DNA from 3 places in the Variovorax sp. J31P207 genome. Region 1 is predicted to be linked to each of the others. Evidence: predicted binding sites of a transcription regulator. Region 1 holds the regulator's gene; each other region holds the start of a gene.
What was found. Region 1 encodes FNR, which switches genes on or off when oxygen is low (the NO sensors DNR and NnrR bind a similar motif). Its sites were predicted from a motif close to TTGATNNNNATCAA; they were not measured.
Positions count from the first base shown of each region.

Region 2: the regulator FNR is predicted to act here: its motif matches at 8,207-8,220, upstream of QTI68_RS04915 (phenylacetic acid degradation protein PaaY).
Region 3: the regulator FNR is predicted to act here: its motif matches at 8,774-8,787, upstream of QTI68_RS15325 (universal stress protein).

Region 1 covers NZ_JASZYN010000021.1:28,516-38,653, forward strand. Annotated here, with positions in the region: gene ccoG (cytochrome c oxidase accessory protein CcoG) at 1-944, shown strand, start outside; gene QTI68_RS37465 (FixH family protein) at 970-1,254, shown strand; gene QTI68_RS37470 (hypothetical protein) at 1,258-1,503, shown strand; gene fnr (fumarate/nitrate reduction transcriptional regulator Fnr) at 1,484-2,200, opposite strand; gene hemN (oxygen-independent coproporphyrinogen III oxidase) at 2,325-3,740, shown strand; gene QTI68_RS37485 (sulfite exporter TauE/SafE family protein) at 3,767-4,477, shown strand; gene QTI68_RS37490 (bifunctional acetate--CoA ligase family protein/GNAT family N-acetyltransferase) at 4,496-7,174, opposite strand; gene QTI68_RS37495 (universal stress protein) at 7,232-7,714, opposite strand; gene QTI68_RS37500 (hemerythrin domain-containing protein) at 7,878-8,498, shown strand; gene QTI68_RS37505 (universal stress protein) at 8,564-9,007, shown strand; gene QTI68_RS37510 (NAD(P)H-dependent flavin oxidoreductase) at 9,014-10,138, shown strand, end outside.
Region 2 covers NZ_JASZYN010000001.1:1,035,354-1,045,491, reverse strand. Annotated here, with positions in the region: gene QTI68_RS04965 (ABC transporter substrate-binding protein) at 1-1,011, opposite strand, end outside; gene QTI68_RS04960 (TetR/AcrR family transcriptional regulator) at 1,066-1,689, opposite strand; gene paaE (1,2-phenylacetyl-CoA epoxidase subunit PaaE) at 1,712-2,797, opposite strand; gene paaD (1,2-phenylacetyl-CoA epoxidase subunit PaaD) at 2,808-3,332, opposite strand; gene paaC (1,2-phenylacetyl-CoA epoxidase subunit PaaC) at 3,329-4,102, opposite strand; gene paaB (1,2-phenylacetyl-CoA epoxidase subunit PaaB) at 4,113-4,418, opposite strand; gene paaA (1,2-phenylacetyl-CoA epoxidase subunit PaaA) at 4,446-5,459, opposite strand; gene paaK (phenylacetate--CoA ligase PaaK) at 5,484-6,803, opposite strand; gene paaI (hydroxyphenylacetyl-CoA thioesterase PaaI) at 6,839-7,285, opposite strand; gene QTI68_RS04920 (enoyl-CoA hydratase-related protein) at 7,303-8,103, opposite strand; gene QTI68_RS04915 (phenylacetic acid degradation protein PaaY) at 8,266-8,868, shown strand; gene QTI68_RS04910 (succinylglutamate desuccinylase/aspartoacylase family protein) at 8,846-9,844, opposite strand; gene QTI68_RS04905 (hypothetical protein) at 9,938-10,138, shown strand, end outside.
Region 3 covers NZ_JASZYN010000004.1:143,847-153,984, forward strand. Annotated here, with positions in the region: gene QTI68_RS15275 (aminotransferase class I/II-fold pyridoxal phosphate-dependent enzyme) at 1-940, opposite strand, end outside; gene cbiB (adenosylcobinamide-phosphate synthase CbiB) at 937-1,887, opposite strand; gene cobO (cob(I)yrinic acid a,c-diamide adenosyltransferase) at 1,884-2,453, opposite strand; gene QTI68_RS15290 (ABC transporter ATP-binding protein) at 2,466-3,242, opposite strand; gene QTI68_RS15295 (FecCD family ABC transporter permease) at 3,239-4,243, opposite strand; gene QTI68_RS15300 (ABC transporter substrate-binding protein) at 4,240-5,100, opposite strand; gene QTI68_RS15305 (bifunctional adenosylcobinamide kinase/adenosylcobinamide-phosphate guanylyltransferase) at 5,097-5,663, opposite strand; gene QTI68_RS15310 (TonB-dependent receptor domain-containing protein) at 5,660-7,546, opposite strand; cobalamin riboswitch at 7,628-7,864, opposite strand; gene QTI68_RS15315 (DUF904 domain-containing protein) at 7,934-8,152, shown strand; gene QTI68_RS15320 (cell division protein ZapA) at 8,152-8,484, shown strand; gene QTI68_RS15325 (universal stress protein) at 8,844-9,287, shown strand; gene QTI68_RS15330 (universal stress protein) at 9,329-9,754, shown strand; gene QTI68_RS15335 (malonate--CoA ligase) at 9,760-10,138, opposite strand, start outside.

The DNA.
Region 1 (10,138 bases):
TGGTCTGGATATCGATCGGCCTGTGGACCGGCTTCACCTTCGTCGGCTACTTCACGCCGATCCGCGAACTGGGCATGGAATTCCTGCAGACCCGGATGGGCTCCTGGGAGGTCTTCTGGGTGCTGTTCTACGGCTTCGCCACCTACGGCAACGCCGGCTTCATGCGCGAGCAGGTGTGCAAGTACATGTGCCCCTATGCGCGCTTCCAGAGCGCGATGTTCGACCGCGACACGCTGATCGTGAGCTATGACACGGCACGCGGCGAACCGCGCGGCGTGCCGGCCAAGGGTCGGGCGACCGCTGCCGCATCGGAGTTCGGCCATTGCATCGACTGCAAGCTGTGCGTCCAGGTCTGCCCGACCGGCATCGACATCCGCCAGGGCCTGCAGTACGAATGCATCGGCTGCGGCCTCTGCGTGGATGCCTGCAACATCGTGATGGACAAGATGTCGACCCCGCGCGGCCTGATCCGCTACGCCACGCAGAACAGCATGGCCGGGCGCTGGACGCCGCGCCAGGTGCTGCGCCGCGTGCTGCGGCCGCGGGTGCTGGTCTACAGCGCGGTGCTCGGCGCGCTGTGCATCGGCCTGCTGGCGAGCCTGGTGACGCGCACGCCGCTGAAGGTCGACGTGGTGCGCGACCGCGCCTCGCTGGCCCGCATCGTCGAGGGCGGCCAGCTCGAGAACGTCTACCGCCTGCAGATCATGAACGCCACCGAGCAGGTGCAGCGCTACCGGATCGAAGCCAGCGGCCTCGAGGGGCTGCACGTGTCCTCGGAGCCGGTGGTCGAGGTCGCGCCGGCGCAGTCGCGCTGGGTCGCGGTGCGGCTGCAGCTGCCCTACGGCGCGGCGACGGCCGGTTCCCACAAGGTGTATTTCGACGTTCGAGCGGAAAGCGGCCAGGGCAGCGTGTCCGAGAAGGCCGTGTTCCTGGTCCCGCGATGAAATCCAGGCCCCAAGGAGGCAGAAGATGACCGACAAGAGCAGCCATGACGAAGCGACGCGTCCCTGTCCACCCTGGTGGCGCTTCGGGCTGGTGTGGATGGTGATCGGCGGGCCGGGCCTGGTGGTGATCGCGAGTTTCGCCACCTTGTGGCTGGCCCTGCGCACGCCCGACCCGGTGGTCGACGAGGACTACTACCGCAAGGGCGTGGAGATCAACCGCACGCTGGCCGACAAGAAGCTCATGCCGGCGGTGGCCGGGCGCAACCACGCGGCCACCCCGAGCGCCGACGTGCCGTCGCCGAGGCGCTGAGCCATGCAGGCGCAACGCTGGATGTGGATACTCTGGCCGGCATTCCTGCTGGCCTGCGCGCTCGAGGTGCTGGTGTTCGCGCTGGTCGATCCGGGCGACCTCAACTGGCGCGGCGAGGCGTTGGGCGCCTCTCGCCAGGCGGTCTACACGGTCGGGTTCTTTGCCTTCTGGCTGCTGGCCACGGCGGCGGGCGCCTTGACGCTGCTGCTGGCCCGGCCGGCGGCCGAGCTCAACAGCCCGGCGGATTGACGATGCGGCGCAGCGCCTCGGGATCGAGGATGCGCACGTTGCGCTGCTCGACCTCGACCATGCCGTCGGCCGCGAACTTCGACAGCGTCCGGCTCACGGTCTCGAGCTTGAGGCCGAGGTAGCTGCCGATCTCTTCGCGCGTCATGCGCAGCACCAGCTCGGAGCGCGAGAAGCCGCGCGCATGCAGCCGCTGCACCAGGTTCAGCAGGAAGGCCGCCAGCCGCTCCTCGGCCCGCATGCTGCCGAGCAGCAGCATCACGCCATGCTCGCGGACGATCTCGCGGCTCATGATCTGGTGCACGTGGCGCTGCAGCGCCGTCACCTCGCGCGACAGTTCCTCGATGCGTTCGAAGGGCATCACGCAGACCTCGGAGTCTTCGAGGGCGACGGCGTCGCAGGTGTGCTGGTCGTTGACGATGCCGTCGAGGCCGATGATCTCGCCGGCCATCTGGAAGCCGGTGACCTGGTCGCGCCCGTCCTCGCTGGTGACCCGGGTCTTGAAGACCCCGGTGCGGATCGCGTAGAGCGAGGTGAAGGGCTCGCCGTTCCGAAACAGCGTCTCGCGCCGCTTGACCTTGCGCCGCGTGGCGACCAGGTCGTCGAGGCGCTGCAGTTCCCCGGGCGCCAGTCCGACCGGCATGCACAGCTCGCGCAGGTTGCAGTTGGAACAGGCGACCTTGATATTTTCGGGCTTCATTGATGCAGTCGAGGTCATGCGGGGATTGTCCGTGGGGGGGTGGGCCGGATGCTTGATGCAGGTCAAGGTTTGCGGATCGCGACGGCGGCATAGTGACACACCGAAGCCCATGCCTGCGTCCGCGATGCCTCCCGTCTCCGCTCCAGCCCTCACGCCGCCCCCCCTGGTGCCCGCGCCGTCCGTGCTGCGGCGGTTCGACTGCGCCGGGCCGCGCTACACCTCCTACCCGACCGCGGACCGCTTCGTCGACGCCTTCACGGCCGAGGACTATGCCCAGACGCTCGAACAGCGCGGCAGCACCGGCGCCAGCGCGCGGGCGCTGTCGCTCTACGTGCATATCCCGTTCTGCGAATCGCTCTGCTACTACTGCGCCTGCAACAAGATCGTGACCCGCCACAAGAGCAAGGGGCGCGAGTACCTGGACTACCTGGCGCGCGAGATCGCGCTGCAGGTCGAGCGGCTCGGCCGCGGCGCCGTGGTCCGCCAGCTGCACCTCGGCGGCGGCACGCCGACCTTTCTCGACGATGCCGGCCTGCGGACGCTGATGGGCATGCTGCGCGATGCCTTCTCCTTGTCGCCGGATGGCGAGCATTCGATCGAGATCGACCCGCGCACCGTCGACCGGGAACGCCTGGTGACCCTGGCCGCGCTGGGCTTCAACCGGCTGAGCTTCGGCGTCCAGGATTTCGACCCCGACGTGCAGAAGGCGGTGCACCGGATCCAGCCGGCCGGGCAGGTGTTCGACCTGATGGCGACGGCTCGCGGGCTGGGCTTCGATTCGGTCAACGTCGACCTGATCTACGGGCTGCCGCGCCAGAGCGCGGCCTCCTTCGACCGCACGCTGGCCCAGGTCTGCGCGCTGCGGCCCGACCGGATCGCGCTCTATGCCTATGCCCACCTGCCCGAGCGCTTCAAGGCCCAGCGCCGCATCGCGACCCAGGCGCTGCCCGATGCGGCGGCCAAGGTCGAGATGCTGTCGCGCTCGATCGCCGCGTTCACCGAGGCCGGCTACGTCTACATCGGCATGGACCATTTCGCGCTGCCCGGCGACGCGCTGGCGGTGGCCAAGCGGCAGGGCCGGCTGCACCGCAACTTTCAGGGCTACAGCACCCAGCCGGACTGCGACCTGGTGGCGCTGGGCGTGTCGGCGATCGGCCGGGTCGGCGCCACCTACAGCCAGAACGCCAAGACGCTCGAGGAGTACTACGACCTGCTCGACCAGGGCCGGCTGCCGGTGGTGCGCGGCCTGGCGCTGACCCGCGACGACGTGCTGCGGCGCACCGTGATCATGGCGATCATGTGCCAGGGCCGGGTCGACTTCGAGACCATCGGCTCGGCCCACCTGGTCGATTTCCAGCGCTGCTTCGCGGCCGAGCTCGAAGCGCTGGCGCCGCTCGAGGCGCAGGGCCTGGTGGTGGTCAGCGATCGCCACCTCGAGGTCACGCCGCTGGGCTGGTTCTTCGTGCGCGCGATCGCCATGGTGTTCGACCGCTACCTGCAGGCCGACCGCAACCGCACGCGCTTCTCGCGCATCGTGTGATGAGCCCCACGGCGCCGGCCTGATCCATGCAGTCCGCCCTGCTCGCCACCGCATTCGTGATGGGGCTGGCCGGCGGGCCGCACTGCGTCGCGATGTGCGGCGCGGCCTGCGCGGGCGTGATCCGCATCGTGCGGGCACCGGCGGGCGGCGTCGCCGCGCTGCAGTCTCCGGGCCGCTCGCTGCCGGCGGGCGCCTTGTTCCACGTGGGCCGGGTGGCCGGCTATGCGGCCGCCGGGGCGGTGGCGGCCGCCGCTGCCCAGGGCCTGGCGCAGGCGGGCCAGCAGGTGAGCGCGCTGCGCCCGGCGTGGCTGCTGCTGCATGTGTTCGTGTTCGCCTGGGGCCTGCTGCTCGCCGCCTCGGGCCGGCAGCCCGCCTGGGCGCACCGCTTCGGGCGCTGGGCGTCGGCGCGGCTGCAGCCCATGACCCGCAGCCCCTTCGGCGTGCTGGCGGCCGGCGCGCTCTGGGTCGCGCTGCCCTGCGGCCTGCTGTATTCGGCGCTGATGCTGGCGGCCCTGGGCAACGGCGTGCTCGAAGGCGCGGCCGTCATGGCGCTGTTCGCGGCCGGCAGCGCGGTGTCGCTGCTGCTGGCGCCCTGGCTGTGGCAGCGCCTGCGGTCGGGCGCCGGCATGCTGTCGCAGCAGTGGGGCACGCGGCTGGCGGGCGCGATGCTCGCGGGGGTGGCGCTGCAGGCGCTCTGGCTCGACCTCGCGCACCAGGTCGAGGCCTGGTGCCGCTGAGCGAAGGGCCCGTCCCGCTCAGGCGGCGGGCGGCGGCGGTTCCAGGTTCATGGCCACGTGCAACACGTCGGCGGAATCCTCCAGGCTGGGCACGCGCTCGAAGCCCAGCGCACGCGACAGCTTCAGCATGCGGCTGTTCTCGCGCAGGATCATGCCGACCAGGCGCCGGGTGCCGCGGCTTCGGGCGTGCGCGATCAGCTGCTCGAACAGCATCCTGCCGAGGCCGCCGCCCTTGAGGTCGGAGCGCACCACCAGCGCGAACTCGGCTTCGACGTTGTCGGGGTCGCAGACGGTGCGGGCGACGCCGAGCGTCTCGGGCTGGCCGTCCGCCGCCGTGGCCTCGGCGATGAAGGCCATTTCGCGGTCGTAGTCGATCTGGGCCAGCCGGGCCAGTTCGCTGCGCGGCAGTTCGCTGCGCGCCTGGAAGAGCCGCATGCGCACGTCCTCGGCGGTGAGCCTTCGCAGGAAGCGCCGGTGCTGGCCTTCGTCCTCCGGGCGGATCGGCCGGATCGTGATCGGGCGGCCGTTCCACTCGGCCTGGCGGACCCATTGGGTGGGGTAGGGCCGGATCGCGAAGTTCGCGGCGCCGGCCACCCGGCCGGCCGCGACCCGGAGCCGGGCGTCGAGCGCCAGCGCGCCGTGCTCGTCGACCCACAGCGGGTTGATGTCGAGCTCGGCCAGCTGCGGCAGGTCGGCCAGCATCTGCGACACCGCGATCAGCACGTCGTGCAGGGCATCGAGATCGGCCGGCGGGTGGTCGCGGTAGCCGGCCAGCAGCCGCGACACGCGGGTGCGCGAGACCAGCTCGCGCGCCAGGCTGCGGTTGAGCGGCGGCAGCGCGACCGCGACATCGGCCGTCACCTCGACCGCGATGCCGCCACCGCCGCAGAGGATGACCGGGCCGAAGACCGCGTCGATGCTGGCCCCGACGATCACCTCCTGCGCGTGCGGGCGGTGCACCATGGGCTGCACGGTGAAGCCGTCGATGCGCGCGCCGGGCTGCAGGGTGGCGAGCGCCTGCCGCATCTCGCCGACGGCCTGTTCGAGCGCGGCCGGGTCGCGCAGGTCCAGCCTGACGCCGCCGACGTCGGTCTTGTGGGCGACATCGCGCGACACGATCTTGAGCACCACCGGATAGCCGAGCTCGCGGGCCGCGTCCAGCAGGCCTTCGGCCGACGCCGGGACCATCCGCGTGCGCACCACCGGCACGCCGTAGGCCTGCAGCACTGCCTTGGCCTCGTGTTCGGCGAGCCATTCGCGGCCGTCGGCGGCGGCGGCTTCGAGCAGCCGCTGCGCCGCCGGCACGTCGGGCGCCGGGTTCTCGCTGGCGCTGGGCGCCTCCATCAGCAGCGCCTGGTTGCTGCGGTAGGTCTGCAGCATGCTGAAGGCGCGCACGGCGTCTTCGGGCGTCGGGTAGTCGGGAATGCCGGCCGCCTCGAACAGCTGGCGTGCCGGCGCCATGTCGGCATCGCCGAGCCAGCAGCCCATCACGCGCGGATCGTTGGCGCGGACCAGCGGCGCGCAGGCGCGAGCGATCTCGTCGCTGCGCTCGGCCACCGTCGGGGCGTGGACGAACAGCACCGCGCCGCTCGCGGGGTCCGCCAGCAGCGCCGACAGCGCCGCGGCATAGCGCGCCGCCGGCGCGTCGCCGAGGATGTCGATCGGGTTGGCGCACGAACCGCCAGCCGGCACCCACTGGGCCAGCTGCTCGAGCAGGGCGGCACTCGGCTCGGCCAGCCGGATGCCGGCGCGGGCGGCGGCGTCGGCCGCCATCACGCCGGCGCCGCCGCCGTTGCCCAGGATGGTCAGCGTCTCGCTGCGGTTGAGGCGGAACCGCGCCAGCGTGGCGGCCGCCATGAACAGCTCCTGCAGCGTCTCCACCCGCAGCATGCCGGCGCGGCGGATGGCCGCGTCATGGACGATGTCGGAGCCGGCCAGGGCGCCGGAGTGCGAGGCGGCGGCACGCAGGCCCTGGCCCGCGCGGCCGGCCTTGACGACGATCACCGGCTTGTTGCGCGCCGCGGCGCGCGCGGCCGACATGAACTTGCGCGGCGAGGCGATCGATTCGACATAGAGCAGGATGGCGCGGGTCCGCCCGTCGCTCGCGAACCGGTCGAGCAGGTCGCCGGCATCGACGTCGCAGTGGTCGCCCAGCGCCACCAGGTGCGACAGGCCGACCCCGCGGCTCGCGGCCCAGTCCAGCATCGCGCTGGCCACCGCGCCGGACTGGGAGATGAACGCCAGCTCGCCCGGCGGTGCGGCAACGTGGGCCAGGCCGGCACGGAGGCCGATGTGCGGGCTCAGGACGCCGAGCGAGTCCGGGCCCAGCAGGCGCAGCAGGTGCGGCCGGGCGGCGTCGAGCGCGGCCTGCTGCTCGGCGGCGCTCAACCCGGTGCCGACGATCACCGCGGCCCGGGCGCCGGCCGCCCCGAGTTCGGCCACCAGTCGCGCCACCGTGCGCGCCGGCGTGCAGATCAGCGCCAGGTCCGGCGCCGCGGGCAGGTCGGCCACCCGCGCGAAGACGGGCAGGCCGTCGAGCCGCGCATGCTTGGGGTTGACCGGGTAGACCGGGCCGGCAAAACCGCCGGCGCGCAGGTGCTGCCAGACGCGGGTGCCGATCGCGCCGGGCCGGTGCGAGGCACCGAGCACGGCGACGGATCGCGGCAAAAGCAGTCGGTCGAGGTGGCGGATGCTCATGGCGCCTCTGCGGATGAACCGGGGGCCCGCATCATGCGCGCACCCTCGGGGGCCCTGTCAATGGGCGTGACGGTGCGCGTGCGCGTCGCCGTCGGCCGGCGCCTGCACCAGCAGCACCGGCACCGGCGTGCAGCGCAGCAGGTACTCGGCGCAGCTGCCCCCCACGAAGCGCTCGACGCCGCGGCGGCCATGGGTGCCGATCACGATCAGGTCGGCGGGCCATCGGCTGGCGTCGGCGGCGATCAGATCGGGGACCGGGTTCGACGCGCCGTCATGCAGCAGCGTCTCGGCCTCGACGCCCGCCGCGGCGGCCGCGGCCTGGCCGTCGTCCAGGATCTGCCGGCCGTTGCGCGCGAGCACCTCGAAACAGTCGCCGACCGGGCCGGCGGCAAGGCCCATCGCCATGGCCATCGACTGCGAGTCGACCACGTGCACCAGCCGCAGCCGCCCGTGGGTCTGGGCAGCGAGCCGTATCGCTTCGTCGAGGCCCTGCTTCGATGTCGCGCTGCCGTCGAGGGGAACAAGGATCCGTTGGTACATGGCGCGCTCCTGCCGACGGTTGAGATGCCGCCAGTATCCGGCGAGCGCAGGCCGCCGTGTTGACCGTTGGCAACACGGGGCGACACGGCGTCTTGTTGATCTGGGGCAAGGCGGCGTGGCGCCGGCCGTGGAAAGCTGGGGACCCCACTCCGGAGACACGAAAATGACACACGCCACCACCCGCATCATCCGCGACGAACACGCGGCCCTCTCGGCGATGCTGCGCTCGATCCTCCTGCTGCTCGATGTCCATCGAAGACAGCAGAGCACGCCCGACTTCTCGGCCTTGCGGGCGATGCTGTTCTATGTCGACCAGTTTCCCGAGCAGCGCCATCACCGCCACGAGACCGAGCTGCTGTTTCCCAAGCTGCGCGCCCGCACGCCGCTGTCGCGCGAACTGCTCGACCACCTGGACCGGGACCACGCGCTCGGCGAGCGCAACATCCGCGAAGTCGAACATGCCTTGCTGGTCTACGAGATGCTCGGCGAGGCGCACCGCGAGCCCTTCGAGCGTGCGATCGCGCGCTACACCGACTTCTACCTGGCCCACATGGCGCAGGAGGAGAAGGAAATCCTGCCGCTGGCCGAGCGCGTGCTCACCGAAGAGGACTGGCGCGATCTCGACGCCGCCTTCGGTGCCCATCGCGATCCCTTCACCGGCCACGAACCCGACGACACCTACCGCGCGCTCTACACCCGCATCGTCAATGCCGTGCCGGCACCGATCGGCCTCGGCCCCGCGCTGGACACCGGCAAGCCGCAGCGGCACGCGATGCAAGCTTGATCCCGGTCAATCCGGGCGGCCCGCGGCTGACCGAGACTGGAGGCCTTCAACCGGAGACCTCCATCATGTTCAAGAAAATCCTGGTCGCCACCGATGGTTCCTCGCTGTCCGAAAAGGCGGTCGAGAGTGCCATCGAAATGGCGCGTCATCACAGCGCCGAACTGGTCGTCTTCACGGTGGCGCGCCGGCCGCCCAAGAGCTACATGGATGGCTCGACGGTGCGTGAGTCGGTGGAAAGCGAGAGCATCGACAAGCAGCGCCAGGAGACCGCACAGGCCCTGGTGGCTGCGATCGGCGAGCGGGCCCGCGGGCGTGGCGTCTCCTGCCATCCGCTGGTGGCCCATTCGAGCCAGGTCGCCGAATCGATCATTGCCGCCGCCGGCAACCAGGCCTGCGACCTGATCGTGATGGCCTCGCACGGCCGCAAGGGCCTCGGCCGGCTGCTGATCGGCAGCGAGACCCAGCACGTGCTGACCCATTCCACCCTGCCGGTGCTGGTGCTCCGATAGCGCCGGATGAGCGAGGATTCCGATCAAGTACGGGGCGCCGCCGGGCGACTCGGGGCGCTGGCCAGCGCCTCCGGCCTGCGGCGCTGGACGCTGTCGGGCCGCCAGCTGCTGCCGGTGGTGCAGGGCGGCATGGGCGTCGGCGTGTCGGCCGGGCGGCTGGCCGGCACCGTGGCCGGCCTGGGCGGCATCGGCACCGTGTCGTCGGTCGACCTGCGCCGCCTGCACCCGGACCTGTGGGCCCGGACCGCCAACATCGAGGCCGAGCCCGATGCCGGTGCGCGCATCGACGCCGCCAACCTCGAGGCGCTGGGCCGCGAGATCAAGAAGGCCCGGCAACTCGCCGGCGGCCGCGGCCTGGTCGCGGTCAATGTCATGAAGGCGCTGACCGCCTACGAGGCGCAGGTGCGGCATGCGATGGCCTGCGGCGCCGATGCGCTGGTGGTCGGCGCCGGGCTACCGCTCGACCTGCCCGACCTGGCGCGCGAGCACCCCGGCGTGGCGCTGATCCCGATCCTGTCGGATGCGCGCGGCGTTCAGCTGGTGGTGCGCAAGTGGGAGAAGAAGGGCCGACTGCCCGACGCCATCGTGATCGAGCATCCGCGGCTGGCGGGCGGCCATCTCGGCGCCGCCAAGGTCGGCGACCTGAACGACCCGCGCTTCGAGTTCGACGTCGTGCTGCCGCAGGTGCAGGCCTTCTTCAGGACCGCGGGCATCGAGGGCCGCATTCCGCTGATCGCGGCCGGCGGCATCGAGAGCCTGGATGACATCCGCCGGCTGCAGTCGCTCGGCGCCTCGGCGGTGCAGCTCGGCACCGCCTTCGCGGTGACCACCGAATGCGATGCCGACCCGGCCTTCAAGCGCGTGCTGGCCGATGCCGCGCCCGAGGACCTGGTCGAGTTCACCAGTGTCGCCGGCCTGCCGGCGCGCGCGGTGCGCACGCCCTGGCTCGACAAATATCTGCGGCTGGAGCCGCGGCTGATGACCAAGGTCCACCGTGAAACAGCCTGCACCATGCGCTTCGATTGCCTGGCGCATTGCGGGCTGCGCGACGGCACGCCAGGCTGGGGCAAGTTCTGCATCGACAAGATGCTGGGCCACGCGCTGGCGGGCCGCACCGGGCAGGGGCTGTTC
Region 2 (10,138 bases), on a different contig from region 1:
ATCGCGCAGCGCCGCGCGGAACTCGGGCGTGCCCGGCTGCGCCTTCTTGAGCGCCACCGGCACCGCGGCGGCCATCAGCAGGCCGGTGTCCCAGGCGTGGGCGCCGAAGGTCGAGACCGTGCCCTTGCCGTTGGCGGCTTCGTAGGCGGCGACGTAGGCCAGCGCCGACTTCTTCACCGGGTTGCCCGCGGGCAGCTGCTCGGCCACCAGCACCGGGCCGGCCGGCAGCAGCGTGCCTTCGACGTCCTTGCCGCCGACGCGCAGGAAGTCGGCATTGGCCACGCCGTGGGTCTGGTAGATCTTGCCGGCGTAGCCGCGTTCCTTGAGGCTCTTCTGCGGCAGCGCGGCCGGCGTGCCGGAGCCCGCGACCAGCACCGCATCGGGCTTGGCCGACATCAGCTTGAGCGTCTGGCCGGTGACCGAGGTGTCGGTGCGCGAATAGCGCTCGTTGGCGACGATCTGCAGCTTCTTGAGCTCGGCGGCCTTGGCGAATTCCTGGTACCAGCCTTCGCCGTAGGCGTCGGAGAAGCCGACGAAGCCGACCGTCTTCACGCCGCTGGCGGCCATGTGCTCGGCAATCGCGAGCGACATCATGATGTCGTTCTGCGGCGTCTTGAAGACCCAGCGCTTCTTGGCATCCATCGGCTCGATGATGCGGGCCGAGGCGGCCATCGAGATCACCGGCGTCTGGCTCTCGGCCGCGACGTCGATCATCGCCAGCGAGTTCGGCGTGGTGGTCGAGCCCAGGATGATGTCGACCTTGTTCTCGGAGATCAGCTTGCGCGTGTTGTTGACCGCGGCCGTGGTGTCGCTGGCGTCGTCGAGCACGATGTAGTTGATCTTCTGGCCGCCGATGGTCTTGGGCATCAGCGCGATCGTGTTCTTCTCGGGGATGCCGAGCGAGGCGGCCGGGCCGGTGGCCGACACGGTGACGCCGACGTTGATGTCGGCCTGAGCCAGCACCGAAGCCAGCAGCATCGCGGCGAGGGCGATCGGTTTGAGTAGTTTCATTCGGGTTGTCTCCGGTTTTTCGAGGGGGTTGAGGATAAGCGGGAAGCGTGGGCGTCAGTCGTCGATGGCCGTCACGCGAAGAGGCGTTTGCACGGCGGGCAGGCCGCCAAGGAAAAGGTCGGCCACCACCGGCGCCATCGCGTCGTAGTCGAGCTCGCCGTCGGGGCGCATCCAGATGAACATCCAGTTGATCATGCCGAACAGCAACATGGTCAGCGGCTTGGCCAGCGCGGCCTGCTGCAGGTCGGGCCGCAGTTCGGCGACCACGCGCGCGAAGCCCGCCACCACGGTGCGCTGCGTGCCGAGCACGCGCTCGCGGTCGTCTTCCTCGAGGAACTTGACGTCCTCGGTCAGCACCCGGTGCGCGTGCTTGGCGCCGGCGTATTCCTCGACGAAGCGGCGGATCAGTTCGCGCAGCCGCGCGGCCGGCCCCAGGCCCTGCCGCTCGACGTCGCTCACCAGATCCTCGAGGCGCGAGACGTGGTTCTCGGCGATGCTCACGAGCAGGCTGTATTTGTCGCGGTAGTAGTGATAGAGCAGCGCCTTCGAGAAGCCGCAGGCCTCCGCCACCTGGTTCATCGAGGTCGCCGAATAGCCGCGGTTGGCGAACAGCAGCGCGGCATGCTCGAGGATCATGTCGCGTTGGTCGTCGTATCCGGCTGCTCGTCCTCGGGCCATGGTTTCCTTCGGGGGTGTTGGTTTAGCGTTCGTCGAATGAAAGCACCACGCGCTCGGTCAGCGGGTGGGCCTGGCAGGTCAGCACGAAGCCGGCCGCCACTTCATTCTTGTCGAGGGCGAAGTTTCGCTCCATCCGGACCTTGCCCTCGATCACCTTGGCGCGGCAGGTGCCGCAGACGCCCGAGGTGCACGAGAAAGGCACTTCCATGCCGGCCGCCGAAGCGCAGTCGAGGATGCTCGGCTGGTCCTTGCGGAATTCGATCTCACGCTGCAGGCCGTCGCGCACGATGACGATCTTCGCCACTTCGGCGTCGCCCGGTTTCGCCTCGTGGATCACGGCGCCGACCGGCGCGCCTTCGGGCGCGGCGACCCCGAAGCGCTCGATGTGGATGCGCTCCTCGGGCACGCCGGCCGCGAGCAGCGCGGCCTCGGCCTCGTCGTTCATCTGGAACGGGCCGCAGATGTAGGCATGGTCGATGCTGCCCGCCGGCACCACGCTCGACAGGAACTCGCCGAGCTTGGCGCGGTCCATGCGGCCCATGTTGAGCGGCGCGTCGGTCGGCTCGCCCGAGAACACGTGGTGCAGCACCAGGCGCGACATGTAGCGGTTCTTCAGGTCCTCGAGTTCTTCCTTGAACATCGTGGACTGCAGCTTGCGGTTGCCGTAGATGAGGGTGAAGCGCGACTGCGGCTCGCGCGCCAGCACCGTCTTCATGATCGACAGGATCGGCGTGATGCCGCTGCCGCCGACGATGCCCACGTGCTGGCGCTTCGATTGCGGCTCGATCGGCACGAAGAAGCGGCCCTGCGGCGCCATCACGCTGATGGTGTCGCCGGGCTGCAGCTTCTCGTTGATCCAGTTCGAGAAGGTGCCACCCTTGACCTTGCGCACGCCGACGCGCAATTCGCCGTCGTCGACCCCGGCGCAGATCGAGTAGGACCGGCGCAGGTCCTGGCCCTCGATGTCCTTGCGCAAGGTGAGGTACTGGCCCTGGGTGAAGCCGAAGGCCTCGCGCAGGTCGGTCGGCACGTCGAAGGAGACGATGACGGCTTCGTCGGTGTCGGGCTCGACGGCGCGCACACGAAGCGGATGGAAGATGACGCTCATGGGAGGCCCGTCAGATCGGTTTGAAATGTTCGAAAGGTTCGCGGCAACTGACGCAGCGGTACATCGCCTTGCAGGCCGTTGAGCCGAAGGCCGACAGCCGCTCGGTGTTGCTGCTGCCGCAGCGCGGGCAGGCCACCGCATCGACCCGGCGGCCGAAGAAGCGGATCGGCACCGTGCCGTCGGGCGAGGCCGGTCCGGGCGGTGCGATGCCGTACTCGGACAGCTTGCGGCGGCCGTCGGCGCTGATCCAGTCGGTGGTCCAGGCCGGTGCACGCTGCAAGGTGACATAGGCCGGGCCGAGGCCGGCCTGGTCGATGGCGGCCAGCACGTCGTGCTCGATCACCTCGGTCGCCGGGCAGCCCGAGTAGGTCGGCGTCAGCACGACCTCGAGCCGGTCGTCATGCTCGATCACGTCGCGCACGATGCCGAGGTCGCGCACCGACAGCGCCGGCACCTCGGGATCGAGCACGGTGCCGAGCACGTCCCAGGCCTGCGCGCAGCGCGTTTCGGCCGCGGCGGGTGCAGTCACAGTCACCACACGCCTCCGGGGAAGCTGCGCTGCAGGTGCTGCATCTCGGCCAGGATGTAGCCCATGTGCTCGGTGTGGACGCCCTTCTTGCCGGTGCTGCGGAAGGCTGCTTCCTTGGGCTCGACCAGCGCGGCTTCGCCGAGGATCGTGCGCATTTCCGCACGCCAGGGCGCCTCCAGCTCGGACCAGCGCGGCCCCAGGCCGTCGGCGGCCGCGGCCTCGTCGACCGCGTCGGACTCGAACATCTCGGGCGTGTAGCGCCACAGGTCGGCCAGCGCCGCTTCGATGCGCCGGCGCGATTCCTCGGTGCCGTCGCCCAGGCGCACCACCCAGTCGGCCGCATGCTGCTGGTGGTAGCGCGCCTCCTTGACCGCCTTGCCGGCGATGCCGGCGAGCTCGGCGTCGGAGGAGTCGCGCAGGCGCTCCCAGAGCAGCTTCATCAGCGTCGCGACCATGGCATTGCGCAGCACCGTGAAGGCGAAGTCGCCGCGCGGCAGCTCGACCAGCGTCAGGTTGCGGTAGTCCTTCTCGTCGCGCAGGAAGGCCAGTTGGTCCTCGTCATGGCCGAGGCCCTCGATGCGCCCGGCGTGGGTCAGCACGGCGCGGGCCTGGCCGATCAGGTCGAGCGCCATGTTCGACAGGGCGATGTCCTCTTCGAGGATCGGCGCGTGGCCGGACCATTCGGCAATGCGCTGGCCGAGGATCAGGCAGGTGTCGCCGAGCCGCAGCAGGTACTGCACGGCGGGCGTGGATTCGATGGCGATGGAAGCTTGCATGGTCAGGCGCTCACATGTGGTCCACGGAACCCGGCAGCTTGTAGAAGGTCGGGTGGCGGTAGACCTTGTCTTCCATCGGGTCGAAGTACATGTCCTTGTCGGCCGGGTCGCTGGCGACGATCTGGTCGGAGCGCACCACCCAGACGCTGGTGCCTTCCTGGCGGCGGGTGTAGACGTCGCGCGCCATCTGGATCGCCATCTTGGGGTCGGCCGCGTGCAGGCTGCCGCAATGCTTGTGGTCGAGGCCCGAGCGGCTGCGCACGAAGACCTCCCAGAGGGGCCATTCGGCGGCGGAGGCGGGGGTGGGATTCGTCATGTCGTCTTTTCCTTGCAGATGGGGCGCTCAGGCCGCCAGTGAGGTGGGTTCGGCGCGCTTGGCGGCATGGGCGAGCGCGGCCTCGCGCACCCAGGCACCGTCTTCCCAGGCCTTGACGCGGGCGCCCAGGCGCTCGCGGTTGCAGGGGCCGTCGCCGCCGATCACGCGCCAGAACTCGCTCCAGTCGATCGGGCCATGGTCGTGGTGCTGGCGCTCCTCGTTCCACTTCAGGTCCGGGTCGGGCAGGGTCACGCCGAGCACCTTGGCCTGCTCGACCGCGGCGTCGATGAACTTGGCGCGCAGGTCGTCGTTGGTGAAGCGCTTGATGCCCCAGCGCATCGACTGCGCCGAGTTGGGCGACTGGTCGTCCGGTGGGCCGAACATCATGATCGACGGCCACCACCAGCGGTCGACCGCGTCCTGCACCATCGCCTTCTGGGCCTCGGTGCCGTGCTGCATCATGGTCAGCAGCGCCTCGAAGCCCTGCCGCTGGTGGAAGCTCTCCTCGCGGCAGATGCGGATCATGGCGCGCGCATAGGGCGCGTAGGAGCAGCGGCAGATCGGCACCTGGTTCATGATCGCGGCGCCGTCGACCAGCCAGCCGATGGTGCCCATGTCGGCCCAGGTCAGGGTCGGATAGTTGAAGATCGAGCTGTACTTGGCGCGGCCGCTGTGCAGCGCGTCGACCATCTGGTCGCGCGAGGTGCCCAGTGTCTCGGCGGCCGAGTACAGGTAGAGCCCGTGGCCGGCCTCGTCCTGCACCTTGGCCAGCAGGATCGCCTTGCGCTTGAGGGTCGGCGCGCGCGTGATCCAGTTGCCTTCGGGCAGCATGCCGACGATCTCGGAGTGCGCGTGCTGGCTGATCTGCCGCACCAGCGTCTTGCGGTAGTGCTCGGGCATCCAGTCCTTGGCTTCGATGAAGCCGCCTTCGTCGATGCGTGCGTCGAAGCGCTGCTCGAGCTGCATTTCCTCGGCGGAGCGGATCGGCTTCTTGGCGTCGCCGGGCTCCTTGCCCATCGTATCCATCGCTTGGGTGTACATGGTGATCCTTTCCGGCGCGGGGCCTTATTTCGGTCGCTGGTCGACGACGCGCCGGGCCTTGCCGGTCAGCGTGCGTTCGATGGTGTCGGGGGTGAGCACGTTCACTGTGGTCGAGATGCCCACCAGGGTTTTGATGCGCTGCTGCAGCCATTGCGTGATCTCGCGCAGCTCGGCGGCATCGGTGCCCGCCGCGGCCTGCGGCTGCAGTTCGCACTGCACCACGACCGTGTCGAGCAGGCCGTCGCGGGCCACGTTGATCTGGTATTGGCCCGAGAGCTTGGCATGCTGCAGCACGATCTCCTCGATCTGGGTCGGGAACACGTTGACGCCTCGGATGATCAGCATGTCGTCGGAGCGGCCGACGATCTTGCCCATGCGGCGGAAGCTGCGCGAAGTGGGTGCCAGCAGGCGCGTGAGGTCGCGCGTGCGGTAGCGGATGATCGGCAGCGCCTCCTTGGTGAGCGAGGTGAAGACCAGTTCGCCCTCCGAGCCGTCGGGCAGCACCTCGCCGGTCTCGGGGTCGACGATCTCGGGGTAGAAGTGGTCTTCCCAGACCACCGGGCCGTCCTTGCTCTCGATGCATTCGCTGGCGACACCCGGGCCCATGACCTCCGACAGGCCGTAGATGTCGACCGCATCGATGCCGGCCTTGCCTTCGATCTCGCGCCGCATGGCCTCGGTCCAGGGCTCGGCACCGAAGATGCCGACCTTGAGCGAACTCTCGCGCGGGTCCAGCCCCTGGCGCACGAACTCCTCGATGATCACCTGCATGTAGCTCGGCGTGACCATGATCAGGTCGGGCCGGAAGTCGCGGATCAGCTGCACCTGCTTCTCGGTCTGACCGCCCGACATCGGGATCACGGTGCAGCCCGCGCGCTCGGCGCCGTAGTGGGCCCCGAGGCCGCCGGTGAACAGGCCGTAGCCATAGGCGACGTGGATGATGTCGCCACGGCGCCCGCCTGCGGCGCGGATCGAGCGCGCCACCAGGTCGGCCCAGCGGTCGATGTCGCCCTGCGTGTAGCCGACCACGGTCGGCTTGCCGGTGGTGCCCGACGAAGCATGGATGCGCGCCACCTGTTCGCGCGGCACCGCGAACATGCCGAAGGGATAGTTGTCGCGCAGGTCCTTCTTGGCCGTGAACGGGAACTTCGCGAGGTCGCTCAGCTGCTTGAGATCGGACGGATGGACGCCCTTGGCATCGAAGGCCTGGCGGTAGTGCGGCACGTTGTCGTAGGCGTGCTGCAGGGTCCAGCGCAGGCGCTGGAGCTGCAGCGCCTGGATCTCGTCGCGGCTGGCGGTCTCGATGGGGTCGAGATCGCCGGGCTGGGGTTGCTTGACGGGCATGTCGTGTCTCCTCTGGCGGTTCGGTCGGCGGCGGTTCAGTCAGCGACCGCCGGCTTGCCCTTGATGGTGTAGGAGCGGCCGCGGAACATCGCGATGCGCTCGCCGTGCTGGTTGGTGATCTCGCTGTCGTAGACGCCGGTGCGGCCGGCCTTCGACAGCTCGAAGCTGCGGGCCGTGAGCACGTCGCCTTCGCGCGCCGGCGCCACCAGGTCGATCGAGAAGCCCGAGGCCACCGTCAGTTCGTTGTACGAGTTGCAGGCGTAAGCAAAGGCGGTGTCGGCCAGCGCAGCCAGGAAGCCGCCGTGGCAGGTGGCATGGCCGTTGAGCATGTGGCCCTGCACCGTCATCGTGACCGTGGCCTGGCCCGGCGCGACCTCGGTCACGTCGATGCCCAGGCCGCGCACGGCGGGATCGTTGGCGTACATGCGCTCGCGGACCCGTTCGGCGGTCTGCTGGGGAGTGCGGTCGGGGGTGGCGGACATGTCTGTGGGGCTTGCGTTCATCGGTCGGTGAAGACGGGGGCGCGCTTGGCGCCGAAGGCGGCCACGCCTTCGAGGTAGTCGTGGGCGCTGCCGAGCTGCGACTGCAGCGCGGCTTCCATGTCGAGCGCCTGGTCGAGCGAGAGCGCCTGCGCGCCGTCGATCGCGGCGCGGGTGGCGGCCAGCGCCTTCGCGGGCATCGCGGCCAGCCGCTGGGCGAGCTTGGCGCATTCGTCGGTCAGGGCCGCGTCGTCCACGCATTTCCAGATCAGGCCGATGCGCTCGGCCTCGGCCGCGGGCAGCTTGTCGCCCAGCATCGCCAGGCCCAGCGCACGGGCGCGGCCGACGATGCGCGGCAGCAGCCAGGTGCCGCCGGTGTCGGGCACCAGCCCGATCTTGGCGAAGGCCTGGATGAAGCTGGCCGACTGCCCGGCCAGCACGAAGTCGCAGTTCAGCGCCAGGTTGGCGCCCGCGCCGGCCGCCACGCCGTTGACCGCGGCAATCACCGGCACCGGCATCGACTTGAGGCGCTGCACCAGCGGCTTGTAGAGCGTGTTGATCGCCAGCGCCAGGTCCTTGGGCGGCTCGCCGGGCGCCGCGGGCGCGACCATCGGGTCGGCCAGGTCCTGGCCGGCACAGAAGCCGCGGCCGGCGCCGGTCAGCACCACGCAACGCACGTCGGGGTTGGCGGCAGCGGCGTCGAGCGCCGCGCGCAGCGCCTGGTGCATGCCTTCGGTGAAGCTGTTGAGGGCGGCGGGCCGGTTCAAGGTCAGCGTCAGGACCGGACCCTGCTGGGCGGCGAGGACGAGGGAGTCGGACAAGCTGTGTCTCCTGTCTGGGTTCTTGGCGTGGGGCTGGGGGACTTGACCGGCGTCAAAAGTATCGTTGACCGACCGGTCGGTTAATCATAGGATCGGTCGGAGATTGACGCAAGTCAAAAACGCCAAGGGATAACCCTTAATTCAAACGACGGAGATTTCGCGATGCCTTGTTATTCCATCGAAGGCGTGGTGCCGGTCATCGACCCCAGCGCCTACGTGCACCCCACCGCGGTCCTGATCGGCGACGTGATCGTCGGCCCCGACTGCTATATCGGGCCCTGCGCCGTGCTGCGCGGCGATTTCGGCCGCATCGTGCTGGAGCGCGGCTCGAACGTGCAGGACACCTGCGTGGTCCACGGCTTCCCCGCGCACGACACGGTGGTCGAGGAAAACGGCCACATCGGCCACGGCGCGGTGCTGCACAGCTGCATCGTGCGGCGCGATGCGCTGGTGGGCATGAACGCTGTGGTGATGGACGAGGCCGAGATCGGCGAGGCCTCGATCGTCGCCGCCTGCGCCTTCGTGCCGGCCGGCCGCAAGATCCCGCCGCGCTCGCTGGCCGCCGGCATGCCGGCCAAGGTGATGCGCACCCTCAGCGACCAGGAAGTGGCCTGGAAGCTCGAAGGCACGCGCACCTACCAGGCGCTGACACTGCGCAGCCTGGCCAGCATGCAGGAAGTGGCGGCCCTGACCGCTGTCGAGCCCGAGCGGCCGCGCGTGGCGGCGCCGGACGTCAAGCCGCTCATCGCGACCAAGCGCGGCTGAGGGCTGGCGCGGGCCGCGTCAGGTCGCGGTCGCTCTCGACCGCGAAATAGAACCACTCGGTCCCCGGCAAGGCCTCGGCATTCGGGAACACGATGAACCCGTCGCGTTCGGCGTGCAGCATGCTGCCGTCCTCGCGCACGCCGATCGGCTCGCCCCGCGCCACCGGGTCGAAGGTGGCCCACTCGCGCACGAACTGGTCTTCGGCGTGTAGCCGGTCCACCACGCTGACCAGCCGCAGCAGCGAAGGCGCCCGCGGGGGCGCCGCCGCCGGATCGGGCTCGATCATGCCCAGCAGGCGCAAGGCCGACAGGATCGCCCGCCGGGCCACGTCGGGCGCCGCCGGGTCCTGGTGCTGGCCGCATTCGAGCGTCACGCCGTAGCCGCCGCGGCTGCGCATGTATTCATTGGTGCCCCAGCCGAAGGCCGGCGCCGCCTCGTCGGCGGCCTGCCCGCGCTGCGCCAGCCCGGCCGCATAGATATCGAGCCAGCCCTCGACCACCCGGGGCGTGCCGAGGTGCAGCGCCAGTTGCCCTTCCTCGAAGGCGCGCGAGAACGGCTCGAGCGGGCCCTGGTTGTCGCGCGGCCCGATCATCGCGAAGGCCTCGCCCTCGCTCTGGAACGAATGCAGGTCGAGCAGCACCTCGTGGCGATCGAGCAGCGGGCACAGCAGGTCGGTGATGCGGGCCTCGTAATCGGCCGGCTCGGCGCCCGGCGCGGACGGGCGGAACAGCCGGTTGAGGTTGCGCTCGCCCTCGCGCCGCAGCAGCCGCCGTGCGAGCGGATTGGCGACCGGCACCAGGGTCAGCTGGCCGCGCAGAAGCCGGAGCGAACCGCCATCCAGCGCGGCCACGATGCGTTCGATGCCGGCGGTGCCGCAGGTCTCGTCGCCGTGCACCCCGCCGAGGACGATCAGCCGCGGCCCCGGCTGCAGGCTGGCGTAGCCATGGACGCGAAGGAGGTCGGTGGAGGCGGTCATTTCGCTGTCGATCCTACAGGCCCGCGAAGGCCGGTCCTACCGCGTTCTCCCCCGTACCGTGAGACAAACGCAGGCACCAGACAGGAGCAAGCGATGGCCACGAAGAACGATCCCGCGAAGACCGATGCCCAGGGCTCGAAGGATGCGGGAGGAGGCAATACCCAGGTCGAGCAGGAGGGCGAATCGGCGCCGCGCCTGCCGCACGAGCACGACCAGTCGTCCGACAGCCAGAAAAGCGCCGACGGCAGCCCGCCGCGCGTCGGCCGCCAGGCGCACGAGGACCTCGAGCGCGGC
Region 3 (10,138 bases), on a different contig from region 1:
GCCGCACCAGCCCCGGAAGCCCGAACGAAGCCGTGTCGCGCAGCTTGATGCCGGCCTGCCGGAGCGCCGCGCTGCGGGCCGGCGTGAGCGCGACGTCCGGCTCGGCGCAGAAGAAGTTGGCGTCGCCGGGCAGCAGGCGCCAGCCCAGCGATTCGCAGGCGGCGCGCTGCGCCGCCTTCCAGGCCCGGAGGGTGGCCAGGCTGCCGTCGAGCCACTGCCGTGCCGCCCCGCCGGTCCAGGCCTCGAGCAGGGCCACGCCATGGGCGCCGAGCGGCCAGGACGGCGCCAGCCGGGCCAGCCGTGCGCCCAGGTCCTGCGCCGCCACCGGAGCAATCGCGTAGGCGGCCCGCACGCCGGTCAGCCCGAGCGCCTTGTTGGGCGTCCAGAGCTGCCAGACGCGGTCGCGCTGCGCCGCGTCCAGCGCCAGCGCCCCTTCGAGGCGAAGCGGTTCGTAGGCCAGGTCGAGCACGCAGGTCGCGTGGGGAGCCAGTTGATCCACCCGGCGGGCCAGGTCCTCCTGCGGCAGGCCCAGCGGGCTGGCGGGGTCGCAGCACCAGACCAGGTCGGCCGCGCCGTCGGCCGTCGCCGGCTGGAAGTGCCAGGCCTTGGCAGCCCGCGCGTAGTCGCCGTAGCCGTGCGGCGGCAGCCGGACCCGCCCGCCGCCGCCCTGGGACACGGCGGCCGTGACACGGCCGATGAACTCGCTGGCGCTGGCGGCGATCACGATCCGATGGGCCTCGACGCCATGAAAGCCCGCCAGCCGCTCGCGCAGGTCGAGGTAGTGCGGATCGGGGTAGCGGCTGGCGTCCGCCGCCTGCAGTGCCTGCAGCGCGGCGGGACAGGGCCCGCAGGCATTGCCGTTGGTCGAGAAATCATGCGGGACCGCGCCCTGGGCATCGGGTCCGCCGTGCATCAGCTCGAACATCTCGGAGGCCCTCATGCCGCGCCCCGCAGCGCGATGCAGCCGATCGCGGCCGTGGCGCAGGCGCCGGCCAGCGCGACCCCGCGGGCGGCGAGTCGCGCTGCCTGCTCTGTGTCGGCCGCTGTGGCGCCTCGGCCGGCTTCGTTGAGCACATAGACCCCGGGCTTTCCCAGCCGGATTCCCAGCTGCAGCGCCATCGCGGCCATCGGCCAGCCGCTGTTGGGCGACGGCGTCCGGCCGGCTTCGCGGCGCAGGGTCCCGAGTCCTGCGCCCGCCGCCGCCGAAGCGCCCCACAGGAACAGGGCCGTCAGGCGGGCGGGCAGCCACGACAGCAGGTCGTCGACGCGGGCGGCCCATTTGCCGGCCCAGGTCCACTGCCGGCCTTCGCGCTCGCCGCGGTAGCCCCACATCGCATCCGCGGTGTTGGCGAAGCGGTAGAGCGCCGCACCCGGCAGGCCGAACAGCGCAAACCAGAACAGCGGCGCCACCAGCGAATCGTTGAGGTTCTCGGCCAGCGATTCGATCGCGCTTTCGCGCACCCCGACCGCGTCCAGCGCGCCCACGTCGCGACTCACCAGCCGCGCCAGCCGGCCGCGGCCTTCATCGAGCGAGCGGCCGAGCGCGGCCTCGACCGCCAGCACCTCGTCGCGCAGCATGCGCCAGGCGAGCAGCGGCTTGAGGGCGATGCCGGTCAGCAGCGGCCCGGCCCAGGCCGGCAGGCGGCTCGCAACTTCGGCGACCGCGCAGGCAGCGGCAGCGACCAGCGCGGCGCCGGCGCACCAGGCGAGCGCGCCACCGGCGAAGGCCGCCCGCGCGCGCGCCGGCGCACCGGCCGGCGGTGCGATGCGCCGACCGGCCCAGCCCAGATAGCGGCCGATCCAGACCACCGGATGCCCGCGCGCCGGCGGCTCACCGAACCATCGGTCGATGGCCAGCGCCAGCCAGAGGGCCGCGATCGCGCTCAATCCTCGATGCCGCGCTGGGCGGGGATGCCGGCCTTGAATGCGTGCTTGACCATCTGCATCTCGGTCACGGTGTCGGCCAGTTCGACGATCTCGGGCGGGCAGCGGCGACCGGTCAGCACCACGTGCACCTCCTTCGGCCGCGTGCGCAGTGTCTCCAGCACGCCGTCGAGCGGCAGCCAGCCGTAGATCAGCGGGTAGGTGATCTCGTCGAGCACGACCAGGAAGTGCGCGCCCGACAGGATCGCGGCCCGGGCCCGCTCCCAGCCGTCGCGCGCCAGCTGCGCCGAGTGCTCGAGATCCTGGCTCTTCCAGCTGAAGCCGTCGCCGAGGCCTTCGATCGGGATGCCGAGCTGCTCGAACATCCGGTGCTCGCCGAAGCGCGCGCTCGGCACCTTCATGAACTGGTAGATCTTCACCGCCTTGCCGCGGCCGTGGGCGCGCAGGGCAAGCCCGAAGGCGGCGGTGCTCTTGCCCTTGCCGTCGCCGGTGTTGACGATCACCAACCCGCGGCGCTCGCCTTCGGGCTTGTCGTAGGGTTTTTCGCTGGGAGGAGTTTCGATCTGCATGTGTTTCGGTTGTCAGTGCGGCACGGCCAGCCATTGGCCCGCCACGTGGTGAAAGGCGACCCGGTGGTCGAACACCGCTTCGAGCGCCCGATGGGTCGCGGCATCGCCGCAGCCGCCGTGATGGGTCACGCGGCCCGCCGCCATCACGACCATCGCGTCGGCGGCGAGCGCGGCATTCAGTTCGTGCAGCACGCTGACCACGGTCTTGCCTTCGGCCACCAGCGCCTGCACGGTCCGCATCCAGTCGGCCTGGTGCGGCGGGTCGAGGTTGGCGAGCGGCTCGTCCATCAGCAGCAGCTCGGCCTCGACCGCCAGCGCCCGCGCCAGCAGCACCCGCTGGCGTTCGCCGCCCGACAGCTGGCCGAGCGGCCGCTCGCGCCAGTCCCAGGCCTGGGTGCTGCGCAGTGCGCGCTCGACCGCCGCCCGGTCGGCCGCGCTCGGCGCCGCCAGCCAGCGCTGGTGCGGCAGGCGCCCGAGCATCGCGACGTCGTAGACCGTCAGGTCGTCGGCGCTGCCCTCGCCCGCCACGCCCTGGCCCAGCCAGGACAGGCGTTGGGCCCGGGCGCGGCCCGGGAGCGTGCTCAACGCTTGCCCATGCAGGCGCACCTCTCCGCCATGGGCCAGCAGGCCGGCAAGCACCTTGAGCAAGGTCGACTTGCCCGCGCCGTTGGGCCCGACGATGCTGGTCCAGCGCCCCGACGCCAGCGACAGGTCGATGCCGTGCAGCACCTCGGCCAGGCCCAGCCTGGCCGACACGCCGCGAGCTTCGAGCGCGGCCGGCGTACTCACAGGCCACCCCGCGCGCTGCGCCGGTGCATCAGCCACAGCAGGTAGCTGCCGCCGAGCACCGCGGTCAGGACGCCGACCGGCAGTTCCTGCGGCGCGACCATCCAGCGCGCCAGCAGGTCGGCCGCCATCAGCAGCAGGCCGCCCATCGCGGTGGACAGAACGATCAGCCGACCATGCGTGGTCTTGACCACCGAGCGCACCAGGTGCGGCGCCGCCAGGCCGACGAAGGCGATCAGCCCGGTCTGCGCCACCGCGGTGCCGGTCGCCAGCGCCAGCACCGCCACCAGCGCGGCGCGCATGGCGCCGAGCGGCAGCCCGAGGCTGGCCGCCGTGGCCTCGCCGAGCGCCAGGCCGTCGAGCACCGGCGCCAACGCCCACCCCAGCAGCAGGCAGGCGACTCCGAGCCCGCCCATCACGGCGCAGGCGCTCCAGCCGACCAGCCCGGTGCTGCCGAGCATGAAGCCCTGGATGGCCTGCAGGATGTCGGCCGAGGCGATGGTCAGCAGATCCTTGGCCGCCCCCAGCACCACGCCGACGATCACGCCCGCCAGCAGCAGCCGCAAGGTCTGCTGGACGCCGCGCGCCAGCAACAGCGTCAGCAGCACCGCCAGCACCGCACCGAGGAAGGCCGCGCCGGTCAGGCCCAGGCGCACCACCCATTGCGTGCTGGTCGGCGACAAGCCGAACAGCCAGAGCGCCAGCGCGACGCCGAGCGAGGCGCCCGAGGCGCTGCCCAACAGGTACGGATCGGCCAGCGGATTGCGGAACAGCCCTTGCGCGATCGCGCCAGCCAGTCCCAGCAGCGCGCCCGCGAGCCAGGCGCCGAGCGTGCGCGGCAGCCGGATGTCGCGCACGATCTGCAGCGCCACCGGGTCGTCGCCGGCCGCCAGCAGGTTCTCGAAACCGGTGCTGCCGATGCCCGCGCCCAGCACCAGCAGCGCGCCCGCCAGCGCCACCAGCAGGATGCCCAGCCCCCAGGCGCGGCGCTGCTGCCCCTTCACCCGTGCTCCTGCAGGCAGCCGGCCATCAGGCGCGCCGCCTCGCCCATGCGCGGCCCGGGCCGGACCAGCACGTCGGACTGCTCGGCCGTGAAGCGGCAGATGCGGCCTTCGCGCACGGCCTTGATGCGGCCCCAGCCCGGCCGCTGCTCCAGCCCCTGGGCGCTGCGCTCGCCGACCATGATCAGGTCGGGATCGGCGCGGACCACGAACTCGGGGTTGAGCTTCGGAAACGGCCCCAGCGCAGCCGGCACGATGTTCCTGGCACCGAGCCGCGACAGGGTCTCGCCGATGAAGGAGGCTTCGCCGGCCGCATACGGGGCGCTGTTGATTTCGAAGTACACGCGCGTGCGCTTCACGCGCTCGGGCAGCGACTGGGCCGCCGCCGACACGCTGGCATCGATGGCGCGCCAAACCGCTGTCGCATCGCCGGTGCCGAGCACCCGGGCGAGCGCGTCGAGCACCCGCCGGACGTCGGCATGGTTCTTCGGTTCGAGCACCACCACCTTGAGTCCCAGCGCCTCGAGCCGGTCGGTGACGCGCGAGGACTTCGCCAGCAGCACCACGTCGGGCTTGAGCGCGACGATCGCCTCGACGTTCGGATCGATGCCGCCGCCGACCTGCGGCAGCGCCCGCACCGACGCCGGCCAGTTCGAATAACGGTCGACACCCACCAGCCGGTCGCAGGCGCCCAGTGCGCAGACCGATTCGGTCAGCGACGGCAGCACGGTCACGATGCGCTGCGGCGGCCTCGGCAGCTCGACGCCCACGCCGCGCTCGTCGACCACCACGGTCGCCTGGGCCGCCAGCGCGAGCGCGCACAGCCAGCCGGCGAACCACAGCCGGGCGATCCGCTTCATGGCGCATCCTTCAGGGTCAGCGGCAGCCCGGCGGCCATCAGCGTGACGCGCTCGCAGGCGGCGGCGACCTGCTGGTTCAGCAGGCCCAGGGCGTCGACGAAGGCGCGCACCTCGCGGCCGAGCGGAATCACGCCAAGGCCGATCTCGTTGCCGACCAGGACCAGCGGACCGGGCGACTCGCCGATCGCCTGCAGCAGCTCCGCGACCGCGCGATCGGCCGCCATCGACGCGCGCGGCGCCCCGAAAGGCACCATCAGGTTGGTCAGCCAGAGCGTGAGGCAATCGACCAGCACCAGCGTGCGGGGGCCGGCGTTCTCGCGGATCGCCTGCGCCAGCGCCAGCGGCTCCTCGACCGTTTCCATGGCAGGCAGGCGCGCCGCCCGATCCTCGCGATGCCGCGTCACGCGCGCCAGCATCTCCTCGTCGAGCGCCCGCGCGGTCGCCACCAGCACCGCGCGGTGCGAGGGCGAGCGCGCCAGCCACGCCGCGGCGATCTGCTCGCCGCGGCGCGACTTGCCGCTCTTCTGACCCCCGAGGATCAGTTCGCGGCGGACGATGCTCACTGCTTCGGCTGCCACCGCACGGTCAGGTAGGCGCCGATTCCGGCCTGGTTGTAGCCATAGGCGGTCTCGTAGTGTTCATCGGTCAGGTTGGTGATGCGGCCCTGCACCGACCAGTCCTTGGCGAAGCGGTAATCCACATAGAGGTCGATCGTGGTGTAGGCGCCGAGTTTGCGCGTGTTGGCCGTGTCGTCAAAGCGGCTGCCGACGCTCAGGGCCGAAGCGCCCATCTTCCAGGGGCCGGTGGTGTAGTCGATCGCCAGCGTCGCCTGGTTCTTGGCCCGGCGCGGCAGCTGCTTGCCGCTGACCTCGTTGCGCGGGTCGAGCGAGTCGTAGCTGGCATGCAGGCCCACGGCGTCGAACTGGCCGTCGTAGCTCAGCGTGCCGCCGGTGATGCGCGCCTCGGGAATGTTCTGCGGCAGCGTCGTGTTGGTGATGAAGCCCTGGATCTTGTTGTCGTAGCCAACCAGCTTCACCGTGTGGGCGCCCTCGGTCCAGGTGATGCCGATATCGGTGTTCTTGCCCTCCTCCGGCTTGAGCAACGGATTGCCGAAGCCCGGGTAGTAGAGCTGGTTGAACGACGGCGCCACGAAGCTGGTGCCCTGCGAGATGCTGACGCGCCAGTTCGGCGTGATGCGGTAGGCGTAGCCGGCATACCAGGTGTCGTCGTCGCCGAACTGCGAGTTGCTGTCGTGACGCGCGTTGAGCTGCCAGCTGTGGGGACCGGAATTGCCGTTCAGGCCGACGAAGCCGGCGTCGATCGTGCGCTCGGTGACCGTGTACGCGGTGTCGCTCTTGACCTTCTGCTCCAGGCGCTCGAGGCCGGCCACCACGGTGCCGATCGGGGTCGCGATGTCGTTCTGCCAGAGGTACTGGTCCTGCGTCGTCTGGAACAGGCCGGGCACGTTGAAGGGCGCGGCCACGATCGCGCGCGTGTCGTCGTCGCTGCGCGAGTAGCGCAGCTGGGTGGTCCAGTTGGACAGCACCCGGCCATTGACGCCGGCATAGCCGGTCTGGGTCCGCAAGGTGCCGCGGGTGTCGCGGCCGGGGCCGTCGTCGTAGTGGTTCAGGCCATCGGCGTACAGCATGCCGGCGTCGAACTTCCAGTCCGGCGTGAACTGGTAGCCGAACGAAGCGTTGGCGCCGGTCTGCGAGAACGGATCGCGGTCGGGGTTGAAGTTGCCGAACTGCACGTTGCGGTTGGTGGCCGAGACGCTGTTGACCAGCGTGCGCGTGACGTCGAGCGAGTAGGTCGCCGCGCCCGCGCCGCCACTGAAGCCGCCGGTGATCTGCTTGTAGCTGTCGCTGCCGATGGTGGTGGAGGCGCGCGGGTTGAACACCGTCTCGCCCGGCGCCGCCTTGCGCGTGAAGATCTGCACCACGCCGCCGACGCCGTCGCTGCCGTAGAGCGCCGAGCCGGGCCCCTTGACCACTTCGATGCGGTCGATCAGCTCGACCGGGATGTTGTCCCAGACCGGCGTGCCGAGCGTCGCCGAGCCGTAGCGCACCCCGTCGATCAGGAGGATGGTGTGGCGCGCCTCGGCGCCGCGGATGTACACGCTGCTGCCCTTGCCCAGGCCGCCGTTGGCCGAGATCTGAACCCCCGCCATGCGGGCCAGGATTTCGGGCAAGGTACGGCTGGCCTGCTGCTCGATCTGGGCCCGTTCGATGACCACGGTGTCCGACACCAGTTCGTCGATGCGGGCCGGCGCGCGCGTTGCAGTCACCACGGTTTCGGGCAGGGTCGCCGTGGCGGCCTCCTGGGCCGAGGCCAGGTTCGGCAGCGAAGTCAGGGAAACGATGGCCAGCGCGATGGCATGGGCGCGCGGAAGCGGGCACGACGAAGCGCTGCGGGCGGCGCAGGTGGACGAGACGACAGATTTCATGGAAGCGACAAAGATCAATGCCCGTCGCCGGCTTCCCCGCCGGCGTTTGGACGTCATGGCTGCGAACATGCTTCTCTCCATGCGGCAGCCGCCTCGTTGGCCGGTATCCGGGCTGGCAGCGCGGCCCTCGCCGCCTTCCCAGGCGCCTGTTTCAGAGCGCCCAGTGGCTGATTGACGAGGGTGGCATCCGAAGATGCCGTCTGCTTGACCGTTGCGGGGGCAGCGCAGGTTGGCTCGGCCCGATGGGCTCCGCCTCCTGCTTCCCGTTGAACTGCACCGCGTGAACCGCGGAGCGAGCACCAACGCGCGGAATTGTAGGGTTTCTTGGCATCTACCTTGCGCGCGACGATGCAAACACGCCGGCGCCGGTAACTACAATCGTCCTCCATGCCTGCACCGAGCCGTATTGACCAGATCGCCGAGCGCGTCGAACGCCTGCTCGTGCGCCATGAGGAAGTACAGCGCACCAATGCGCTGCTCCAGGACCAGGTCGACGCGCTCACGCGCGAACGCGACACCCTCAAATCGCGGCTCGCCGCGGCACGCACGCGGCTCGACGCCCTGCTCGACCACCTGCCCGCCGATCCCGGCCAAAACACTCCCTGATGAAACAAATCGAAGTCCAGATCATGGGCCAGAGCTACCTGCTCGGCTGCCCCGAAGGCGGCGAGCCGCAACTGCGCGAAGCGGTCGAGCGCGTCGACGCCGCCATGTGCAAGATCCGCGACGCCGGCAAGGTCAAGGCGCGCGACCGGATCGCGGTGCTGGCCTCGCTGAACCTCGCTTTCGACCTCGTGCAGCGCGAAGCCGCGCCCGCGCCTGCGCCGCCCCCCGCGCCGGCCGCAGCGCCCGCCGGCAGTGCCGAAGACGACGCACGCGCCGCGCAATTGGTCCAGCGCCTCGACCAGGCCCTTGCCGGCGACGGACATTTACTCTGAAGCTTGGGCGCGCAGGCGACAGCGGGCGTAAAATACGCTTCGTCTGCGGTGCGAAGCTGGGCTCTATATTTCCTTGTACCAATGCTCTCCGGAGCAGGGCTTGGAACATCGCTTGGCGGGTGTGATCATCTCGCGTCAGATGAACCCGAAGCCTTGCTGACCTCGCCCACCTGAACCCTGGTTCAGGATGCGGGTTCGGCTCACACTCGCAGACACCTTTTTTCGAAAGCCACGGCCCTGCAACAGGCGCCGTGGCTTTTTTTCTGCGCCGCAGCTTTCCCCCGTCGGCATGACGTGAATCAAGTCCGTCCCGGCGACCCTTGTATTAAGCTCTTGGCGGTCCAACCACAGGAGCATTCATGTTCAAGCGAATCCTGGTCGCCACCGACGGCTCCCCCCTCGCCAAGAAGGCCGTGGCGAGCGCCATCGCGCTGGCCTCGCAGAACGGCGCCGAGCTGGTCGCCGTGACCGTGGTGCCACGCTACCCGACCAACTACTTCGACGGCGCCGCCGTGTTCACGCCCGAGGACATCGGTCGCATCGAGAAGCAATGGGCCGAGGCGGCTCAAGCGTCGCTCGACGAGATCGCCAAACAAGCCGAGGCCAGCGGCGTCAAGGTCAAGACCTCAATAGTCAGCGCCGACCTGGTCGGCGACGCCATCATCGCCGCCGCGAAGAAGCACGACAGCGACACGATCGTCATGGCCTCGCATGGCCGCAAGGGCATCAAGCGACTGCTGCTGGGCAGCGAGACCCAGCATGTGCTCACCCATTCCGACCTGCCGGTGCTGGTCCTGCGCTGAGACCGGCCCGTCATCCCATCCAGAACAACGAGAGGCCTTGCATGAAGATCCTGATCGCCGTCGACGGCAGCGCGCACACCCAGAAAGCCATCGACTACCTGGCGAAGAACCGCGCCATGTTCATCGACGGCAATGAACTCGTCGTGGTTCACGTGTGCATCGGCGTGCCCGGCCATGTGACCCGCCACCTCAGCAAGGAGATCGTGCGCGACTACTACGCCGAAGAGACCGCCAAGGTGCTCGATCCGCTCAAGGCCACGCTGGCCAGCGCCGGCATCACCGGCTACAAGGTCGACCAGCGCCACGGCCATGCCGCCGAGGAAATCCTCAAGGCCGCCGCCGACTGCGGCGCCGAACTGATCGTCATGGGCACGCACGGCCACGGCCTGTTCGGCCGGGCGCTGATGGGCTCGGTCGCGACCAAGGTGGTGGCCGAGACCGACATCTCGGTGCTGCTGGTCCAGTAAGGCCCTCAGCCCTTGAACAAGGCCTTGTGCTGCTCTCGCAGCAGGGCCTTCTGCACCTTGCCCATCGCGTTGCGCGGCAGTTCGTCGACCACGAAGCAGCGCTTGGGGATCTTGAAGTTGGCGAGCTTTTCCTTGAGCTCGGCAATGATCGACTCGCCGTCGATCGCGGCACCGGCCCGTGCCGTCACGATGGCCACGCCGACCTCGCCGAAGTCGGCATGCGGCACGCCGACGATCGCGCTCTCGGCCACGCCGGCCAGCTCGTTGATGAACCCTTCGATCTCGGCCGGATAGACGTTGTAGCCGCCGCTGATGATCAGGTCCTTGCTGCGTCCGACGATCGTGACGTAGCCCAGTTCGTCGAACTTGCCGACGTCGCCGGTC